3 regions of the Streptomyces sp. NPDC026246 genome follow, and region 1 is predicted to be linked to each of the others. Evidence: riboswitches for the same ligand, from Rfam matches in the RefSeq annotation. Region 1 holds a riboswitch; each other region holds the start of a gene.
What was found. A riboswitch is a leader RNA that binds a small molecule or an ion and turns the genes downstream of it on or off. The one in region 1 is predicted to bind cobalamin.

Region 1 (7,062 bases):
GATGCGCTCGGCGATCCGGGTCGACAGGGCCTTGGCCTCGGGGGAGTCGAAGGGCAGGCGCAGCTGGAAGAAGACGTCCTGCAGGCCCATCGCGCCGAGGCCGACCGGGCGCCAGCGGGCGTTGGAGCGGCCCGCCTGCTCGGTCGGGTAGAAGTTGATGTCGACGACCCGGTCGAGGAAGGTGACCGCGGTGCGGACGGTCTCGTCCAGGCGCTCCCAGTCGATGTCCCCGCCGGTCACGAAGGCGCCGAGGTTCACCGAGCCGAGGTTGCAGACCGCCGTCTCCCCGTCGTCGGTGACCTCCAGGATCTCCGTGCAGAGGTTGGAGGAGTGCACGACGTGGCCGGGCTCGGCCGTCTGGTTGGCGGTGCGGTTGGCGGCGTCCTTGAAGGTCATCCAGCCGTTGCCGGTCTGCGCGAGGGTGCGCATCATGCGGCCGTACAGCTCACGGGCGGGCAGGGTCCTCCTGGCCAGTCCCGCGGCCTCCGCCCTGCGGTAGGCGGTGTCGAACTCCTCGCCCCACAGGTCGACCAGCTCGGGCACGTCCGAGGGGGAGAACAGCGACCACTGCGCGTCGGTGTTCACGCGGCGCATGAACTCGTCCGGGATCCAGTGCGCCAGGTTGAGGTTGTGGGTGCGCCGGGCGTCCTCGCCGGTGTTGTCCCGCAGCTCCAGGAACTCCTCGATGTCCGCGTGCCAGGTCTCCAGGTAGACCGCGGCGGCTCCCTTGCGGCGGCCGCCCTGGTTCACGGCGGCGACCGAGGCGTCGAGGGTCTTCAGGAACGGGACGATGCCGTTGGAGTGGCCGTTGGTGCCGCGGATCAGCGAACCCCGGGCGCGGATGCGGGAGTAGGCCAGGCCGATGCCGCCCGCGTGCTTCGACAGGCGTGCGACCTGGTGGTAGCGGTCGTAGATCGAGTCCAGCTCGTCCTGGGGGGAGTCGAGCAGGTAGCAGGACGACATCTGGGGGTGCCGGGTGCCGGAGTTGAACAGGGTGGGGGAGGAGGGCAGGTAGTCGAGGCGGCTCATGAGCCCGTAGAGCGCCGCGACCTCGTCCACCGCGCGGGCGGAGTCGTCCTCGGCGAGGCCGCTCGCCACGCGCAGCAGGAAGTACTGGGGCGTCTCGATCACCCTGCGGGTGATCGGGTGCCGCAGCAGGTAGCGGCTGTACAGCGTGCGCAGGCCGAAGTAGCCGAAGCGGTCGTCGGCGGCGCTGTCGACCAGCGCGTCGAGCCGGTCCGCGTGCAGCTCGGCGAACGCGGCGGTGCGGTCGGCGATGAGCCCCTCGCGGTGACCGACCGCGACGGACCCGGTGAAGGACGTGACCCCCTGCGAGGCGGCCTCCTCGCGGATGCCGATGGTCAGCAGGCGGGCGGCCAGCCGGGAGTAGGCCGGGTCCTCCGAGATGAGGCCCGCCGCCGACTCCGTCGCCAGGTCCCGCAGCTCCCGCTCGTCCGCCTGCGCGGACCGGCCGCGCAGCGCGGCGGCGGCGACCCGGCCGGGGTCGGCGTCGGGAAGGTCGGCGGTCAGTTCGGTCAGGGTCCGCAGCAGCGCGGCACCGGGAGCGTCCTGCTCCTGTTCGGCGGCTGCGACCGGACCCGCTGGCGCGATGGTCACGGGGGCTCTCCCTCGCTCGGCACGGAGCCTCGCCGAGGGCAGGGGGCAGCACACGGACGCAACGGCGTCACGCGTCCACCGGCCCATTCCACGAGGCCCGGACGTCAGGGCACACCGGCCGGCGGCCGGGTGCACTGTCGGCAGGTCCTCGGACTGACCACCATGCGCGCAGAGGGGCATGGGGTACACCGTTGCGGGACAGTTCCGGATTCGCACCGGATTCCCCTGCGGCGACAGCGAGCATGAGCATACATCTTGTGCCGGGCTCGGGTGGCACCCCCAGATGTAGTGTCGCGATGGGGTCAGAGCGTCGGCTTCACAGGACAGCGGGCCGCCGTGACGCCTGGTCACGACGGCCCGCTGCCGGTGGTCGCGGCGTGCCGCGCCCTTTTGCTCAGTGCGAGGAACCGGCGGTGGCCGGCGGAAGCTCCACCTGGACCCCCGGGTCGCCCGCGTCGGCCGTGTAGTCCTCCGGCCTGGTCTCGTCGACGCCGTCGGGGGCCTTCACCGCCCTCAGGACGAAGGTCAGGACGACCGTCACGACGACGTTCAGCACGAACGCCGTGAGGCCGATGTAGCCGATCTCGCCGATGCCGGGGATCTCCTTCGACGAGCCGCCGAAGTGCTTCTGCGTCGGGGAGGCCACGCCGTAGGCGGCGAGCGTGCCGTAGACCATGCCGACCGCCCAGCCCGCGAGCAGGGCCCAGCGGTGGAACCAGCGGGTGAACAGGCCGCCGACCAGGGCCGGGAAGGTCTGCAGGATCCAGATGCCGCCCAGCAGCTGGAAGTTGATGGCGACCGTCTTGTCCATGGTGAGGACGAAGACCAGCGCGCCCACCTTCACCAGCAGCGAGACCAGCTTGGAGACCTTGGTCTCCTGCGCGGGGGTGGCGTCCGGCTTGATGAAGTCCTTGTAGATGTTGCGGGTGAACAGGTTCGCGGCCGCGATGGACATGATGGCCGCGGGCACCAGCGCGCCGATGCCGATCGCCGCGAACGCCACACCGGCGAACCAGTCCGGGAACATCGTCTCGAACAGCTGCGGGATCGCCAGCTGCCCGTTCTGCACCTTGATGCCGGCCGCGATCGCCATGAAGCCGAGCAGCGCGAGCAGGCCCAGCATCAGCGAGTACAGCGGCAGGATCGTGGTGTTGCGGCGGATCACCTCACGGCTCTTCGAGGACAGCGTCGCCGTGATCGAGTGCGGGTACATGAACAGCGCCAGCGCGGAGCCCAGCGCCAGTGTGGCGTACGTCCACTGGCCCGCCTCCGGCGGCGTCAGCGCACCGCGCGGCGCGCCCGTGGCCGGGTTGGTCTGGCTGTACGCCTCGCCGGCCTTGGCGAAGATCTCGTCGAAGCCGCCCAGCTTGATCGGGATGTAGATGATCGCCACCGCGATGACGAGGTAGATCAGGGTGTCCTTCACGAACGCGATCAGCGCCGGCGCCCGCAGGCCCGAGGAGTACGTGTACGCCGCCAGCACGCCGAACGCGATCAGCAGCGGCAGGTCCTTGATGAACCAGTTGGTGTCCTCGCCTCCGCCGACGCCCATCACGTCCAGCACGGCCTGGATGCCGACCAGCTGGAGCGCGATGTACGGCATGGTCGCCAGGATGCCGGTCACGGCCACCGCGAGCGACAGGCCCTTCGAGCCGAACCGGCCGCGCACGAAGTCGGAGGTCGTGACGTACCCGTGCTTGTGGGAGACCGACCACAGGCGGGGCAGGAAGGTGAAGATCAGCGGGTACACCAGGATCGTGTACGGCACGGCGAAGAAGCCGGCCGCGCCGGCCGCGTAGATCGCCGCGGGTACCGCGACGAACGTGTAGGCCGTGTACAGGTCGCCGCCGAGCAGGAACCAGGTGACCCAGGTGCCGAACGAGCGGCCGCCCAGGCCCCACTCGTCCAGGCTGTGCTCGTTCTCGGCCTTGCGCCAGCGCGCGGCCAGGAAGCCCATGACCGTGACGAGCAGGAAGAAGAAGATGAAGACGGCGAGTGCGACGCCGTTCACGCCGTCCTTCACCGCGACGCACCGCCCTTCGCTGCCGAGCGGGAACGCTGGTCACGCTGCCACAGTCTGTAGGCGATCATCGTCAGCGCGGTGGAGATCAGCACCCACGCCATCTGGTACCAGTAGAAGAACGGGATCCCGATGAAGGCCGGGTCGGTCTTCGCGTACGAGCCGACCCACAGCATGGCCACGAAGGGTGCGACGAGGCAGAGGCCGATGACGACGCGCACGGGCGTCACCACCGGACCTCTACTGGATTCTGGGGCTTGCGACATCAGGCGGCTCCGTCCCCTCAGTGATCACCTGTGCAATTGCGCAGGCAATCTAGGTCAGGGTGCGGCGCAAGCGGAACCCCTCGTCCGCAATGCGGTACCCAAAAGAAACCGGGGATCCGGCAGCCGCCGCGTCAGTCCTGGGGCCGCTTGAGACGGGCCACGAACTTGTACCGGTCGCCGCGGTACACCGAGCGCACCCACTCCACCGGCTGGCCGTCCCGGTCCAGGGAGTGCCGGGACAGCATCAGCATGGGCAGGCCGACGTCCGTGCCGAGCAGTCCGGCCTCGCGCGGGGTCGCCAGCGACGTCTCGATGGTCTCCTCGGCCTCCGCGAGGTGGACGTCGTAGACCTCGGCGAGCGCGGTGTAGAGGGAGGTGTACTTGGCCAGCGACCGGCGCAGCGCGGGGAAGCGCTTGGCGCTCAGGTGGGTGGTCTCGATGGCCATCGGCTCACCGTTGGCCATGCGCAGCCGCTCGATGCGCAGCACCCGTCCGCCCGGGGTGATGTCGAGCAGACCGGCGAGCCGGTCGTCGGCGGTGATGTAGCCGATGTCCAGCAGCTGCGACGTGGGCTCCAGGCCCTGTGCGCGCATGTCCTCGGTGTACGAGGTGAGCTGCAGCGCCTGCGAGACCTTCGGCTTGGCGACGAACGTGCCCTTGCCCTGGATGCGTTCCAGCCGGCCCTCGACCACGAGTTCCTGCAGCGCCTGGCGCACGGTGGTGCGCGAGGTGTCGAACTCCGCCGCCAGGGTGCGCTCGGGCGGCACCGGGGTACCGGGCGCCTGGGTCTCGGTCATGTCGAGCAGGTGCTTCTTCAGGCGGTAGTACTTGGGCACGCGCGCGGTACGGACGGGTGCCCCCGTCTCGTTCTCCGCACTGCTGACGTCGGTGCTCATGCTCCGCCTTCCCGGCTCGGTCCGCCGACACGATCCCACTTGTATACCGTCGGCGCCTCTTTTGGTCTAGTCCAGCCATCGCTGTGGTCTACCCGCAGTATGCCGTGTCCATCAGGGTTTTCGCTGGCTTCTTACTTAAAGGTTCCTGCATATGTAGGTCGCATAACGGCTGGTCAGGGCCATCTCGCGACCCTTGACAGGCCTGCTGGTCTGGTCCAAGCTCCCCGTACTGGTCTACACCATTGGTCCAGTTCCTGGCGCCCCACGTCTCACCGCGGGGAGCAGGGGGGTTGTGGCATCCCTGAGGAGGGTGGCGTGAAGCGCAAGCTGATATCCGCGATCGGTATCGCGGGCATGATGGTCTCCATCGCGGCGTGCGGGGGCGAGGGTGACGGGGGCTCCGACAAGGGCGCGGACGCCAAGGAACTGACGGTCTGGCTCACGGTCGACGCCCAGAACAACTGGCCGGAGCTGGTGAAGGCCGCCGACGCCGCGGTGAAGAAGAAGCACCCCGGCGTCAAGATCAACCACGAGTACTACGGCTGGCCCGACAAGAACGCCAAGCTCGACGCCGTCCTCGCCACCGACAAGGCCCCCGACGTGGTCGAGATGGGCAACACCGAGATGCTCGGCTACATGGTCAAGGGCGCCTTCGCCCCCCTCGACCAGGGCAAGTTCGACAACTCGGACGCCTGGCTGGACGGCCTGAAGGCCTCGGTGACCTACGAGGGCAAGACCTACGGCGTCCCCTACTACGCCGGTGGCCGCGTCGCCAACTGGCGCAAGGACGTGGCCGCCTCGGCCGGCCTGAAGACGCCTCCCAAGACCTACGACGAGCTGACCGACGCCCTGGACAAGATCCAGAAGAAGCAGGGCGACAAGTTCAACGCCTGGTACCAGCCCACCCGCGACTGGTACGCGGCCATGTCCTTCGTCTACGACGCCGGCGGCGCCATCGCCACCGAGTCGGGCGGCCAGTGGAAGGCCTCCCTCTCCTCGCCCGAGTCGATCAAGGGCCTCAAGGAGTTCAAGAACGTCGTCGACGAGTACATGCACGGCGACAAGACCAAGGACGAGTCCGACCGCTACATCGTCTACGGCCAGGGCAAGTCCGCCATGATCTTCGCGGCGGCCTGGGAGGGCGCGACCGCCGAGGACCCGAAGAACGACAAGACCGGCAAGCTCAAGGGCAACCTCGAGAACTTCGTGATGCCCGGCCCCTCCGGCAAGAACATGCCCGTCTTCCTGGGCGGCTCCGACCTCGCCGTCCCGGTGAAGTCCGACGCCCAGGCCCTGGCGGCCGAGTGGATCAACGCGTTCACCGGCTCCTCCGGTCAGAAGGGCCTGATGGCCAAGGGCAACCTGCCCAACAACAAGACGGACCTCGCGACGCTGAAGAACGACCCGAAGACCGCCGTGCCCGCCACCGCGGCCGAGTCCAGCTGGTTCGTCCCCATGGCCCCCGGCTGGGGCCAGGTCGAGAAGGCGCAGGTCCTGCAGACGATGCTGCAGAGCATCGGCACCGGCAAGAAGTCCGTCGAGGCCGCCGCCAAGGAGGCGGACGCCAAGATCGACAAGGTCATCAACACCAAGTGACCTGCGGGTCTGTCGTCCGGGTCGAATCACGCCACGGTGCCTCCCCGCGTCTGCGGCGCGACCCGGACGACAGACCCACGGGCGGGGCTCCCGGCAGCGGAGCCCCGCCGTTCGTCAGACCTGAGGGACCGCCGAGGAGCGCGCGATGAGTGCCGCAGACACCCACATTCCCGCCAAGGTGCCGCCACCGCGGCAGGTGCCCATGCCGCCACCGCAGGCGCGTCGTCCACGCGGCCGGCGCACCTCGGGCGGGGCCGCCGCACCCTGGCTGCTGCTCGCGCCCTGCCTGGTCATCCTGGCCCTGGTCATGGGCTATCCGCTGGCCCGCCTGGTCACCCTGTCCTTCCAGAAGTTCGGCCAGTCGCAGCTGTGGGGCTTCCAGCCCGCGGAGTCGGTCGGCCTCGACAACTTCGCCAAGGTGCTGGGCGACGGCGAGTTCTGGGCCGTCGTCGGACGCACGATCGTCTTCGCGGCCGGCGCCGTCGTCTTCACCATGGTCATCGGCATGGGGCTCGCCCTGCTGCTGCAGCGGGTCTCCGGCTGGCTGAAGGTGCTCATCAACATCGTGCTGGTGGCCAGCTGGGGCATGCCGGTCATCGTGGCGACCACCGTCTTCAAATGGCTCTTCGACTCCGACTACGGCGTCTTCAACGCGCTGCTCAGCAAG
Region 2 (7,062 bases), on a different contig from region 1:
CCTGGCCCAGGTGAAGTGGCGGAGCACGCGGTCACGTCCGGCGGCGCCGAGGCGGGCCCGCAGGTCCGCGTCGCCCAGCAGGCGGACGAGTCCGGCGGCCAGCGCGCCCGCGTCGCCGGGCGGTACCGCCAGGCAGGTCTCCCCGTCGCGGCCGGCCACCTCGGGGATGGCCCCGCCGGTGGTGGCGAGCAGCGGGGTGCCGGTCGCCATGGCCTCGGCGGCCGGGAGCGAGAAGCCCTCGTAGAGCGACGGGACGCACGCGACCTGCGCCGAGCGCACGAGGTCGACGAGTTCCGCGTCGGAGATGCCCTTGACGAACTCGACGGCGCCGTCGAGGCCGTAGCGCTCCATGGCCTGGGCGACGGGGCCCTCGGCGGGGCGCTTGCCGACGACGACGAGATGCGCCTGCGGGTGCTCGGTGCGCACCTTGGCCAGCGCCTCGACGAGGTGCACCAGGCCCTTCAGCGGCACGTCCGCGCTGGAGGTGGTCACGATCCGGCCCGGGACGACCGGCACGGACGGGTCGGGCGAGAACAGGTCGGTGTCGGCGCCGATGTGCACGACGTGGATCCGGTCCGGGCGGACGCCGAGGTGGTCGACGATCTCCTGGCGGGAGGTGCCGGAGACGGTCAGCACGGACGGCAGGCGCCGCGCCACGCGCTTCTGCATGCGCGTGAAGGCGTACCAGCGCCGCACCGACAGACGGCGCTTGAAGCCGTCGGCCGCGTCCAGCTCCAACTGCCGGTCGACGGTGATGGGGTGGTGGATGGTGGTCACCAGGGGTGCGCCGACGTCGCCCAGCAGGCCGTAGCCGAGCGTCTGGTTGTCGTGCACGACGTCGAACGCGCCGCGGCGGGCGCGCAGATGGCGGCGGGCGCGCAGCGAGAACGTCAGGGGCTCGGGGAAGCCGCCGGTCCACATGGTGCCGACCTCGAGGGCGTCGATCCAGTCGCGGTACTCGTCGCGGCCCGGGGTGCGGAAGGGGTCCGGCTGGCGGTACAGGTCGAGGCTGGGCAGCTCGGTGAGGCTCAGGCCGTCGTATCCCTCGTCCAGGACGGGGTAGGGCTGGGAGCCGATGACCTCGACGCGGTGGCCGAGGCGGGCCAGTTCCCGCGAGAGGTGGCGGACGTAGACGCCCTGGCCACCGCAGAACGGGTTTCCTTTGTAGGTGAGGAGCGCGATGCGGAGCGGTCGCAAGCCGTCGGCGGCCGGGTCCTGCGGGGCCCCGTCCTGACTGGCCTCAGCGGTCACCCTGGGCCCCCTTCTCCCTGCATTGTCCCGCGAGATTACGCCGGGACGCTAATCTAGAACAAGTTTCAGACTTGATCGTTCGGAGGCTCCGAATCTACCGGCAGGTAGGGGCGCTGTGAGCAGTGGATCAGGTGATTCACGCCACGGCCGGTGCCGTGCCATGCTGTGTGATCACCCGTCCTCACGGACGGTCACGGAACGGGATCGACGCATGCCCGCAGGAGCCGAGGTGAGCGCTCAGGTGAACAAGGTGGCCAAGGCGGAATCCGCGGCAGCAGCCGCGGCCCTCGCCTCCCCGCCCCTGACGGAGCGGCAGGAGGCCCGCCGCCGGCGCATCCTGCACGCGAGCGCCCAACTGGCCGTCCGGGGCGGCTTCGACGCCGTCCAGATGCGGGAGGTCGCGGAGTCCTCGCAGGTCGCGCTGGGCACGCTCTACCGGTACTTCCCCTCCAAGATCCATCTGCTGGTCGCCACGATGCAGGACCAGTTGGAGCACATGCACGGCACGCTGCGGAAGAGGCCGCCGCGGGGCGAGACGGCGGCCGAGCGGGTCGCCGAGACGCTGATGCGGGCCTTCCGCGCGCTCCAGCGCGAACCGCAGCTGGCCGACGCGATGGTGCGGGCCCTCACCTTCGCCGACCGCAGCGTGAGCCCCGAGGTCGACCAGGTGTCCCGGCAGACCACGGCGATCATCCTGGACGCGATGGGCCAGGAGGATCCGACGCCCGAGCAGCTCGGCGTGGTCCGCGTCATCGAGCACACCTGGCACTCGGCGCTGATCACCTGGCTGTCGGGCCGCGCGTCCATCGCCCAGGTCCGGGTCGACATCGAGACGGTCTGCCGCCTGATCGACCCGGCGCCTCCGGGCCGCTCCTGACGCGAGCCCCCACGTCCGTCGCCCCGCGGGGCGCTTTTGACGGGCGGGTACAGTAAGCGGGTCGTCATCACACCGTACGTGGGGAAGCCGGTGCAATTCCGGCGCTGACCCGCAACCGTGAGCCGCCCCGGGGCGGTGAGCCGGATCGCCGCGTACGGTTCGTGACCGGCTCGCGTGCCCGGCAGTCCGCCGGTGCACGGCACCGTCGAGGTATACGGAGCCGAGCCGCCGGGGTGTCCCGTGCCGCCCGGCTCCCCCAAGGGAGAGGCACCCGCCGATCATGAACGTCCGCCGCAGCGCCGCGGTCCTGGCCGCCGTCGCCGTGATCGGCGCCGCCACCCCGGCCGCCGCCGACCCGTCCCCCTCGCCGTCCCCGGCGCTCCCGTCCGCCCTCCACGGCGACAAGGACCCGAAGTACGACGGTGTCTGGCGCCAGTCGCTCGCGCTGCTCGCGCAGGACACCGTGGGGGTGAAGCCCGCGGCCGGCTCGGTGCGGTGGCTGGTGCGCCAGCAGTGCGCGGACGGCGCCTTCGCCGCCTACCGCGCCGACCCGGCCGCCGCGTGCGACGGCAGGACGATGGTCGACACCAACGCCACCTCCGCCGCCGTGCAGGCCCTGGCCGCGCTCGGCGGGCACGACGAGGTCACCCGCAAGGCCGTCGGCTGGCTGAAGTCCGTCCAGAACGAGGACGGCGGCTGGGGCTACGCGCCCGGCGGCGCCAGCGACACCAACTCGACGTCGGTCGTCATAGGCGCCCTGGCCGCCGCCGGCGAGCAGCCCGGCCGCGTCGAGAAGGGCGGGAAGTCGCCGTACGACGCGCTGCTGAAGCTCGCCCTGCCGTGCGGCGGGGACGAGGACGGGGCGTTCGCGTTCCAGCCGGACAAGAAGGGCAAGCTGTTCGCCAACGCCGACGCCACGGCCGCCGGGGTGCTCGGCGCGCTCGGCAAGGGCATGGCGGCGAAGGCCGGTGAGAAGAAGCCCGGCACGGACTGCGCGAAGCCGGGCACGCCCGGGCAGGCGGCGGCGAACGGGGCCGGCTACCTGACCGCCGCGCTGGCCGCGGACGGCGACCACCTGATGTCCGCCCTGCCCGGCGCCGAACCGCAGCCCGACTTCGGCAACACCGCCGACGCGGCCGTGGCGCTCGCCGCGCACGGCGACACCGGGCAGGCCGGGAAGTCCGTGCGGTGGCTGGAGAAGAACTCCGCCGCCTGGGCCCGGCAGAACGGCCCCGCCGCCTACGCCCAGCTGATCTTCGCCGCGCACGCGACGGGCACGGACCCGCGCGACTTCGGCGGCGCCGACCTGGTGAAGCAGCTGAACGCCACCGGCCCGGCCCCGCAGGCCGCCGCCGCGAAGGCGGACGGGCAGGGCGAGAACGAGGAGCAGGACTCGAAGGACTCGGACTCGGTGTTCGGCGTCTGGTGGTACGTCGGCGTCTGCCTGGTCGCGGGCATCGGCATCGGCTTCCTGTTCAGCAACGGCCGCCGGAAGAAGCAGCAGCCGTGATCCGCAGGGCCCTGCTGTTGCTTGTGGCCGCGCTCCTGCCGCTCGCGGGCGCCGGTCAGGCGCAGGCCGCCGGCTACCGCTACTGGTCGTTCTGGGAGCGCGACGGCGACCGCTGGGTGTACGCCACCCAGGGGCCGTCCACGGCCCGCCCCTCGGACGGCGACGTGCAGGGCTTCCGCTTCGCGGTGAGCGAGGACTCGGCGGACGCGGCCCGGCCGCGCGGCGCGGCCCGTTTCGACACGATCTGCGCGCGGACGCCCGCCGAGGAGGGCACCAAGCGCGTCGCCCTCGTCCTCGACTTCGGCACGGCCGCCGACGCCCCCGACGGCGAGCGTCCGCCGCCCGCGCGAACGGCCTGCGCCCGGATCTCCCCCGACGCGACCACCGCCGAGGCCCTGGCCGCGGTGGCCGGGCCGCTGCGCTACGGCAGCGACGCCCTGCTGTGCGCCATCGCCGGCTACCCGGAGAAGGGCTGCGGCGAGCAGGTCGCGCAGCGCCCGGAACCGTCGGCGAACGGGAACGAGTCGAAGGAGGACGGGGCGGAGGGCGGCACGTCCGGCGACGGCCCGGCCCTGGGGCTGGTCGCCGGCATCGCGGTGGTGGTGATCCTGGGGGGAGCAGCCGTCTGGCAGGTACGGCGGCGTGGCTAGCACGACCCCGCCGCAGGGGCGCCCGGCCACCCTGCACCCCGGTGCCTGGTGGCTGTGGGCCCTCGCCCTGGGCACCGCGGCCACCCGCACCACCAACCCCCTGCTGCTCGCCCTCCTCATCGCCGTCTCCGCCTACGTCGTGGCCGCCCGCCGGCCCGACACGCCCTGGTCCCGCTCCTACGGCGCCTTCGTCAAACTCGCCCTGCTCGTGCTGCTGGTCCGGCTGGTCTTCGCGACGGTCCTCGGCTCCCCGATCCCGGGCACGCACACCCTGTTCACGCTGCCCGAGGCCGGTCTGCCCGACTGGGCGCAGGGCATCCGCCTCGGCGGCAGGGTGACGGCGGAGGCCCTGGTCTTCGCGCTGTACGACGGTCTGCGGCTGGCCACCCTGCTGATCTGCGTCGGTGCCGCGAACGCCCTCGCGAACCCCGCCCGTCTCCTGAAGTCGGTGCCGGGCGCGCTGTACGAGATGGGCGTGGCGGTCGTCGTCGCGCTCACCTTCGCCCCGAACCTCATCGCGGACGTGCAGCGGCTGCGCGCCGCCCGCAGGCTGCGCGGCCGTCCGGACAAGGGCGTCCGGGGCCTGCTGCAGGTGGGCCTGCCGGTGCTGGAGGGCGCGCTGGAGCGTTCGGTCGCCCTGGCCGCCGCGATGGACGCCCGCGGCTACGGCCGCACCGCGCAGGTCCCGCCCGCGGTCCGGCGTACCACCGCCGCGCTGACCCTGGGCGGGCTGCTCGGCGTGTGCGCCGGGACGTACGGGCTGCTCACCGCCGAGGGCGGCTCCTACGGCGTGCCCGTCCTGGTCCTCGGCTGCGCCGCCGCCCTGGCGGGCCTGCGGCTCGGCGGCCGCCGCTCCCTGCGCACCCGCTACCGCCCGGACCGCTGGGACGCGCGGGCCTGGCTGGTCGTGGCCTCCGGCGTGGCCGTCGCGGCCCTGCTCACGCTCGCGTCCGTCCGCGATCCCGCGGCACTGCAGCCCGGCGTGGTCCCGCTCGTGGCGCCGACGCTCCCCCTCTGGCCCGCCGCGGCGATCCTTCTCGGCCTGCTGCCCGCGTTCGTCGCCCCCGACCCGAAGGAGCCTTCGTGATCCGCTTCGAGGACGTCTCCGTGACCTACGACGGGGCCGCCGAACCCACGGTCAGGGACGTCGACTTCGAGGTCCCGGAGGGCGAACTGGTCCTGCTGGCGGGCCCGTCCGGAGTCGGCAAGTCGACCGTCCTCGGCGCGGTCAGCGGACTGGTCCCGCACTTCACCGGCGGCACGCTGCGCGGCCGGGTCACGGTCGCCGGGCGCGACACCCGCACCCACAAGCCGCGCGAACTGGCCGACGTGGTCGGCACGGTCGGCCAGGACCCGCTGTCCCACTTCGTCACGGACACCGTCGAGGACGAACTCGCCTACGGCATGGAGTCGCTGGGCCTCGCCCCGGACGTGATGCGCCGCCGCGTCGAGGAGACCCTGGACGTCCTGGGCCTGGCCGGTCTGCGCGACCGCCCGATCGCCACGCTCTCCGGCGGCCAGCAACAGCGGGTCGCGATCGGCTCGGTGCTCACCCCGCACCCGGACGTCCTCGTCCTGGACGAGCCGACCTCCGCGCTCGACCCGGCCGCGGCCGAGGAGGTGCTGGCCGTCCTGCAACGGCTGGTGCACGACCTGGGCACGACCGTCCTCATGGCGGAACACCGACTGGAACGTGTCGTGCAGTACGCCGACCGGGTCGTGCTGCTGCCGGGGCCGGGCGCCGCACCCGTGCTGGGCACTCCGGCCGAGGTGATGGCCGTGTCGCCGGTGTACCCGCCGGTGGTGGCCCTCGGTCGCCTCGCGGACTGGTCCCCGCTGCCCCTGACGGTCCGCGACGCCCGACGCCGGGCGGCCCCGCTCCGCGACCGGCTCGCCGACGCACCGGAGGCGGACGGCAGCCCGGACGGCCGGCGCCAATCCGTCACCCGTCCCACCGAGCCCACGGCCCCCGGCCGGCGCCGCCCCTGGTTCCGCCGCGACCGCACCGCCCCCGCCGGCGTCGAGGACGCCGTGCACGCCGCCGAGGTCCGGGCGCTGGCCGTCACCCGGGGCCGCGTCCGGGCCCTGCGGCACATCGACCTCACCGTCGACCCGGGCGAGACGATCGCCCTCATGGGCCGCAACGGCGCCGGGAAGTCGACGCTGCTCAATTCCCTCGTCGGCCTGGTCGCCCCCACCTCGGGCACGGTCCTCGTCGACGGCGCCACGCCCCACCGCACCGCCCCGAGGGACCTCGTCCGCAAGGTCGGGCTGGTGCCGCAGGAGCCGCGCGACCTGCTCTACGCCGACACCGTCGCCGCCGAGTGCGCGGCGGCCGACCGGGACGCGGGCGCGGACCCCGGCACCTGCCGCGCCCTGGTCGGCGACCTGCTTCCGGGTGTCGCCGACGGCACCCACCCCCGGGACCTGTCCGAGGGGCAGCGGCTCGCGCTCGCCCTGGCCGTCGTGCTGACCGCCCGGCCCCCGCTGCTGCTGCTGGACGAGCCGACCCGCGGCCTGGACTACGCGGCCAAGGCCCGGCTGGCCGCCGTGCTGCGGACCCTGGCCGCCGAGGGCCACGCCATCGTGCTGGCCACCCATGACGTGGAACTGGCCGCCGAGATCGCCCACCGGGTGGTGCTGCTCGCGGAGGGCGAGGTGATCGCCGACGGCCCGACCGCGGACGTGGTGGTGTCGTCGCCGTCCTACGCGCCGCAGGTGACGAAGATCCTCGCCCCGCAGCACTGGCTCACCGTCTCGCAGGTCCGCGCGGC
Region 3 (7,062 bases), on a different contig from region 1:
GGGCCGCTCACCTCAGCGGTCCGGAACAAGCGGACTGCCGCGGCACGGCGATCGAGCAGCTTCGCGCCTTCGGGGTGGCCGCGATACGGCGCTACGCCCGGGAGATGGAGCTGCAGCTGGCCGCCGAGCCCTCCCCCGACCGGCGCTTCCGGCGCCCCTCTCGCCGCATGTACCACGAGCGGATCAGCATTCTGCTGGGCCTGGCCGCACCGGACGCGGACGCCGAACTGCTCGGCCACGCGCTGCTGGGCTATCTGGAGCCCGCCCTCCTGTGGCACCTGAGCGACCAGTGCGACGTACCGATGCGACGGCTGGAGGACGGCTGGCTCGAACTGGTCTCCCGGCTCACCCGGGAACCCCATGGAGGGCAGCACGCGACGGAAGGCGGCCTGCCCGGGCACGGTTCCCGGCCGGACGGTCCGGCGCAGGGGGACGCCCCGCGCCGTCCCGCACGCCCCGCTCAGTCCTCCGGGTAGCGGCGCGGCGTCCAGGTGATCTCCTCGCCGTCGCCCCGGCGCACCACGCGGGTCTGGGTGGAGCCGACCAGCAGGATCGTGCGCATGTCGACCTGCTCCGGGACGAGTTCGCCGAGCCGGACGACGCGGACCTGCTCGCCGGGGCCGCCGACGTCCCGGGCCACGACCACCGGCGTCTGCGCGTCCCGGTACTCCAGCAGCAGGTCGCGTGCCTTGCCCACCTGCCAGGTGCGGCTGCGCGAGCCCGGGTTGTACAGGGCCAGCACCAGATCCGCCGAGGCCGCCGCGCGCAGCCGCTCGGCGATGACCTCCCACGGCTTGAGCCGGTCGGACAGGGAGATCGTGGCGTAGTCGTGGCCGAGCGGCGCCCCGGCCCGGGCCGCGGCGGCGTTCGCCGCGGTCACCCCGGGCAGCACCCGCACCGGCACGTCCGCGTACTCCTTCTGCGACGCGACCTCCAGCACCGCCGTCGCCATCGCGAAGACCCCCGGGTCGCCACCGGAGACCACGGCCACCCGCCGCCCCCGCTGCGCGAGCTGCAGCGCGAACTCGGCGCGCTCGGACTCGACCCGGTTGTCGGAGCCGTGCCGCCGCTGCCCGGCCCGCACCGGCACCCGGTCGAGATAGGTGGTGTAGCCGACGAGGTCGTCGGCGGCGGCGAGCGCACCCCGCGACTCCGGCGTCAGCCACAGCGGCCCGGCCGGCCCGGTGCCCACCACCACGACCTCGCCCCGCTCCCGCGCGACGGGCTCGGCGTCCACCTGGCTCGGCAGCACCGCGACCGAGAAGTACGGCACCGACTCCGGGTCGACGTCGGCCAGTTCGGCCAGCCGCTCCCCACCCATGGTGGCCCGCTCGACGTACCGCGTCTGCTCCAGCCGTCCCGAACTCTCCAGCGCGCGGCGGACCTTGGGGAAGGTGCGGCCGAGCTTCATCACGACCGCCACGTCCGTCGCGGCGAGCCGGGCGGTCAGCTCGTCCTCGGGCAGCGTGCCCGGCAGGATCGTCAGCACCTCCTCGCCCTCGGCCAGCGGCGTGCCCAGCCGGGCCGCGGCGGCGGACACCGAGGTGACACCGGGGATCACCTCGGTGTCGTAACGGTCCACGAGCCGCTTGTGCATGTGCATGTAGGAGCCGTAGAACAGCGGGTCGCCCTCCGCGAGGACCGCGACCGTGCGCCCGGCGTCGAGATGGGCCGCGAGCCGCTCGGACGCCTCCGCGTAGAAGTCGTCCATGGCGCCCTGGTAGCCGCCCGGATGGTCGGTCGTCTCGGTGGTGACCGGGTAGACCAGCTTCTCCTCGATGTGGTCGGCCCGGATGTGCTTCGCCGCGATCGAGCGGGCGATGGACCGCCCGTGCCGGGCGCTGTGATACGCGATCACGTCCGCCCCGGCGATGACCTCGACGGCCCGTACGGTCATCAGGGACGGGTCACCGGGGCCGAGCCCCACCCCGTACAGCTTCCCGCTCACTCTTCCTCACTCGCGATCGCGTTGAGCGCGGCGGCGGCGATGGCGCTGCCTCCGCGACGGCCCCGGACGACCAGGTGCTCCAGGCCGGACGGGTGTGCGGCCAGGGCGTCCTTGGACTCGGCGGCCCCGATGAACCCGACCGGGACACCGATGACCGCGGCGGGCCGGGGCGCCCCCGCGTCGATCATCTCCAGCAGCCGGAACAGCGCGGTGGGCGCGTTGCCCACGGCGACGACCGAGCCCTCCAGCCGGTCCCGCCACAGCTCCATCGCGGCGGCGCTGCGCGTCGTGCCGAGCCGCGCGGCCAGGTCGGGGACCGACGGGTCGGACAGGGTGCACAGCACCTCGTTGCCGGCGGGCAGCCGCTTGCGGGTCACCCCGCTGGCCACCATCTGCACGTCGCAGAGGATCGGCGCCCCGGCGCGCAGCGCCTCCCGGGCCCGGGCCACCACCGCAGGCGAGTAGGCCAGGTCCCGCACCAGGTCGACCATGCCGCAGGCGTGGATCATCCGGACCGCGACCTGGCTGACGTCGGCGGGCAGTCCCGCGAGGTCCGACTCCGCGCGGATGGTGGCGAAGGACTGGCGGTAGATGGCCGCCCCGTCCTTCTCGTAGTCGTACGTGGTCACGGTGGTGTTCTCGCTGCTCTCGGTCGTCGGCATACGGCTCATGGGGTGATCGCCGCCAGTGCGGTGGCGAGGTGGGACGGGTCGTCCAGGGAGGCGGTGCGCGCCGGCCGGCCGGGGGCGACGGCGGACAGCTCGTAGCCGCCGCCGGGCGCGGCCACCACGTCGATCCGGCCGTCCGGCGGGTGCCCGCACCGGCGTTCGCAGCCCGACCAGTACAGGGGGAGGGCGGACCGGCCGGCTGCGGCCAGCGTCTGCGCGGCGTCGGCCCGTACGTCCGCCCGGGACTTGGCGCACCCGGGCCGGCCGATGCACGCGCCCACGCGCAGCCAGGGCGAGCCGGGCTCGGTGACCAGACCGGTGCCCGCCAGGCGGGACAGCGCGGCGGCCGCGTCGCCCGGTCCGGGGGTGGGCACGACCACACCCCGCCACGGCGTGAGCCGCAGCTCCCCGGCGGCGGCCTCCGTCAACTCCCGCCACTGCGCGGCCGTGAGACGGCCGAGCGGGACGTGCACGGACACGGCGGACCCGACGACCCCCGGCGGCGGCCCCGCGCCCTCGGCGGCCTCCCGGACCCCGTCCCGGACCCCGATGCCCGCCCCGGCCAGCCGGTCGCGGACCGCACGCAGCAACCCGCCCCGCCCGCCGGGCAGTTCGTCCACCCGCCACACCCGGGCCCCGCTCTCGCGCACGACCTCGGCGAAGGCCTCCGCCGCGAGCAGCGCGGCGCGCGCCGCGTCGTCCCCGGACACGTACAGCACGTCGTCGCCCGAACCCGGCGCGAGCAGCGCCCCGTCGCCGGGCACCGCCCGCACGGTCACGTCGGCGCCCAGCCCGGCCACGTCCCCGCGCCCGTCGTCCAGGGCGAACAGGAAGCGGCCCGACAGCGCGGTCGCGGACGCGCTCGCGCACAGCGCCGCGTCCAGCTCCGTCAGCCAGGGCCGCACGTCCCGCAGGCCCCGCCCGTCCAGTCCCGACAGCGGTGAGGCGACGACGTTGCGCACCCGCTCGTGCGCGTGGGACGGCAGCAGCCCGGCCGCGTCCAGCAGCCCGGCCAGCTCCGCGCCGCACGCCTCCCGCAGGCCCCGCAGCTGCACGTTGCCGCGCGAGGTGAGGTGCAACTCCCCGTCGCCCAGCCGTCCGGCCGCCTCCGCCAGGGCCCCGGCCTGCGCGACGGTGAGCACCCCGCCGGGCACCCGGACCCGGGCCAGCGCCCCGTCGTCCGCGTCGTGCAGCCGCAGCGTCCCCGGGCATGCGTCACCGCGGGCCCGTGAGGCCGCTGTGGCCTGGGGCGATGGACGAGGGGCAGCCGTGGACATGGCGGCGAGCATACCGACCATCACACCGGCTGTACGCTCTGCCCTTTTCCCCCGCCCCTTACTATGCTCGTCGGCGGATCATCAGGTCCGTCACCACCGCCACCACGGCGACCAGGGGAGGAAGCCCGGTGTGAATCCGGCGCGGTCCCGCCACTGTGAACCCGGCCACAACCCGGGCAAGTCAGGAACTCCCTTCTTCCGGCTCCCCCCTCCGCAGGAGCCGGGACCCCACACCACCACCCGGGGCGCGGACACCCCGAGGAAGGCCGACGCCGCATGATCCTCCTGCTGTCGACGTCCGACACCGACCTGCTCAGCGCCCGAGCGGCGAACGGCCCGGTGCCCTACCGCTTCGCCAACCCCGCCCGGCTGCCCCTGGAGGACCTGCCCGGCCTCCTCGACGGCGTCGACCTGGTCGTCGTCCGCCTCCTCGGCGGCGTCCGCGCCTGGCAGGACGGCCTCGACCTGCTCCTGGCCGACGGCCGCCCGGTGGTCGTCCTCACCGGCGAACAGGCCCCGGACGCCCAGCTGATGGCCGCCTCCACGGTCCCCGTCGGCATCGCCGCCGAGGCGCACGCCTACCTCGCGCACGGCGGCCCGGCCAACCTGGAGCAGCTCGCCCGCTTCCTGTCCGACACGGTCCTGCTCACCGGCCACGGCTTCGAGGCCCCGGCGGCCGCGCCCACCTGGGGCCCGCTGGAGCGCGAGGCCCGCGCCACCGACGGTCCGGCCGTCGCCGTGCTCTACTACCGCGCCCACCACATGAGCGGCAACACCGCGTTCGTCGGCGCCCTGTGCGAGGCGATCGAGGACGCGGGCGGCCGGGCCCTGCCGCTGTACGTGGCGTCCCTGCGGGCGCCCGAGCCCGAACTGGTCGACGCGCTGCGCTCCGCCGACGCCATCGTCACCACCGTCCTCGCCGCCGGCGGCACCAAGCCGGCCGCCGCCTCCGCGGGCGGGGACGACGAGTCCTGGGACGCGGGCGCGCTCGCCGCCCTGGACGTGCCGATCCTGCAGGCCCTGTGCCTGACCGGCTCGCGCGCCGCCTGGGAGGAGAACGACGAGGGCGTCTCCCCGCTCGACGCGGCCACCCAGATCGCCGTCCCCGAGTTCGACGGCCGCCTCATCACCGTCCCGTTCTCCTTCAAGGAGATCGACGCCGACGGCCTGCCCGCCTACGTGCCCGACCCGGAGCGCGCGGCCCGCGTCGCCGGCATCGCCGTACGCCACGCCCGGCTGCGGCACATCCCGGCCGCGGACAAGCGCCTGGCGCTGGTGCTGTCCGCCTACCCGACCAAGCACTCCCGCATCGGCAACGCGGTCGGCCTGGACACCCCCGCCAGCGCGGTCGCGCTGCTGCGCCGGCTGCGGGCGGAGGGCTACGACTTCGGCGACGCCGACATCCCCGGCCTGGTCTCCGGCGACGGCGACGAGCTGATCCGCGCGCTCATCGAGGCCGGGGGCCACGACCAGGAGTGGCTCACCGAGGAACAGCTCGCCCGCAACCCGGTGCGCATCCCCGCCGCCGACTACCGCCGCTGGTTCGCCACGCTGCCCGAGGAGCTGCGCACGGCGGTCGAGGAGCACTGGGGCCCGGCGCCCGGCGAGATGTTCGTCGACCGCAGCAGCAACCCCGAGGGCGACATCGTCCTGGCCGCGCTGCGGTTCGGGAACCTGCTCGTCCTCATCCAGCCCCCGCGCGGCTTCGGCGAGAACCCCATCGCCATCTACCACGACCCGGACCTGCCGCCCTCGCACCACTACCTCGCCGCCTACCGCTGGATCGCGGCCCGCGCCGAGGACGGCGGCTTCGGCGCCGACGCGATGATCCACCTCGGCAAGCACGGCAACCTGGAGTGGCTGCCCGGCAAGAACGCCGGCCTGTCCGCCGCCTGCGGCCCCGACGCGGCCCTCGGCGACCTCCCGCTGATCTACCCGTTCCTGGTCAACGACCCGGGCGAGGGCACCCAGGCCAAGCGCCGCGTGCACGCCACCCTCGTCGACCACCTCGTGCCGCCCATGGCCCGCGCCGACTCCTACGGCGACATCGCCCGCCTGGAGCAACTCCTCGACGAGTACGCCCAGATCTCCGCCATGGACCCGGCCAAGCTCCCCGCGATCCGCGCCCAGATCTGGACCCTCATCCAGGCCGCCCGCCTCGACCACGACCTCGGCCTGGAGGACCGCCCGGACGACGACGGCTTCGACGACTTCCTGCTGCACGTCGACGGCTGGCTGTGCGAGGTCAAGGACGCCCAGATCCGCGACGGCCTGCACGTGCTGGGCAACCCGCCCGCCGGAGCCGACCGCGTCAACCTCGTCCTGGCCATTCTGCGCGCCCGCCAGATCTGGGGCGGCACCACCGCCCTGCCCGGTCTGCGCGAGGCCCTCGGCCTGGACGAGTCCGCCGCGACCCGCACCACCGCCGACCAGGCGGAGGAGCAGGCCCGCGCCCTGGTCCAGGCGATGGAGGACGCGGACTGGGACCCGGCCGCCGTACCCGCGGTGGTGGCGGCCGGAGTCGACGCCGAGCGCGCCGAACAGGTCGCGGCCATCCTGCGGTTCGCGGCCGACGAGGTCGTCCCCCGCCTGTCGGCCACCACCGGCGAGATCGACCACGCCGTGCACGCCCTGAACGGCGGCTTCGTCCCCGCGGGCCCGTCCGGCTCCCCGCTGCGCGGCCTGGTCAACGTCCTGCCGACCGGCCGCAACTTCTACTCCGTCGACCCCAAGGCCGTCCCCTCCCGCCTCGCGTGGGAGACCGGCCAGGCCCTCGCGGACTCCCTCCTGGAGCGCTACCGCACCGACAACGGCGAGTGGCCCACGTCCGTCGGCCTGTCCCTCTGGGGCACCAGCGCGATGCGCACCGCCGGCGACGACGTGGCCGAGGCGCTCGCCCTGCTCGGTGTGCGCCCCGTCTGGGACGACGCCTCCCGCCGGGTCACGGGCCTGGAGGCCGTGCCGTACGAGGAACTGGGCCGCCCGCGCATCGACGTCACGCTGCGCATCTCCGGCTTCTTCCGCGACGCGTTCCCGCACACCGTCGGCCTGCTGGACGACGCGGTCCGGCTGGCCGCCTCGCTGGACGAGCCGGCCGAGGCCAACCACGTGCGCGCCCACGTCCAGGCCGACCTCGCGGACCACGGCGACGAACGCCGCGCCACCACCC

Region 2: another riboswitch for cobalamin. It lies ahead of ACZ4M5_RS04800 (prenyltransferase/squalene oxidase repeat-containing protein); the one in region 1 lies ahead of ACZ4M5_RS11000 (ribonucleoside-diphosphate reductase subunit alpha).
Region 3: another riboswitch for cobalamin. It lies ahead of cobN (cobaltochelatase subunit CobN); the one in region 1 lies ahead of ACZ4M5_RS11000 (ribonucleoside-diphosphate reductase subunit alpha).

The regions. Positions count from the first base shown of each region.
Region 1 is NZ_JBVHPJ010000003.1:615,658-622,719, forward strand. Features, by position in the region: gene ACZ4M5_RS11000 (ribonucleoside-diphosphate reductase subunit alpha) at 1-1,617, opposite strand, end outside; cobalamin riboswitch at 1,740-1,867, opposite strand; gene mctP (monocarboxylate uptake permease MctP) at 2,012-3,640, opposite strand; gene ACZ4M5_RS11010 (DUF3311 domain-containing protein) at 3,637-3,903, opposite strand; gene ACZ4M5_RS11015 (GntR family transcriptional regulator) at 4,035-4,799, opposite strand; gene ACZ4M5_RS11020 (extracellular solute-binding protein) at 5,115-6,395, shown strand; gene ACZ4M5_RS11025 (carbohydrate ABC transporter permease) at 6,541-7,062, shown strand, end outside.
Region 2 is NZ_JBVHPJ010000002.1:151,077-158,138, forward strand. Features, by position in the region: gene ACZ4M5_RS04790 (glycosyltransferase family 4 protein) at 1-1,251, opposite strand, end outside; gene ACZ4M5_RS04795 (TetR family transcriptional regulator) at 1,463-2,128, shown strand; adenosylcobalamin-variant (AdoCbl-variant) riboswitch at 2,200-2,287, shown strand; gene ACZ4M5_RS04800 (prenyltransferase/squalene oxidase repeat-containing protein) at 2,409-3,638, shown strand; gene ACZ4M5_RS04805 (SCO2322 family protein) at 3,635-4,288, shown strand; gene ACZ4M5_RS04810 (CbiQ family ECF transporter T component) at 4,281-5,375, shown strand; gene ACZ4M5_RS04815 (ABC transporter ATP-binding protein) at 5,372-7,062, shown strand, end outside.
Region 3 is NZ_JBVHPJ010000008.1:292,345-299,406, reverse strand. Features, by position in the region: gene ACZ4M5_RS21935 (TetR/AcrR family transcriptional regulator) at 1-476, shown strand, start outside; gene ACZ4M5_RS21930 (precorrin-2 C(20)-methyltransferase) at 461-1,948, opposite strand; gene ACZ4M5_RS21925 (precorrin-8X methylmutase) at 1,945-2,619, opposite strand; gene cobG (precorrin-3B synthase) at 2,616-3,905, opposite strand; cobalamin riboswitch at 3,970-4,104, shown strand; gene cobN (cobaltochelatase subunit CobN) at 4,170-7,062, shown strand, end outside.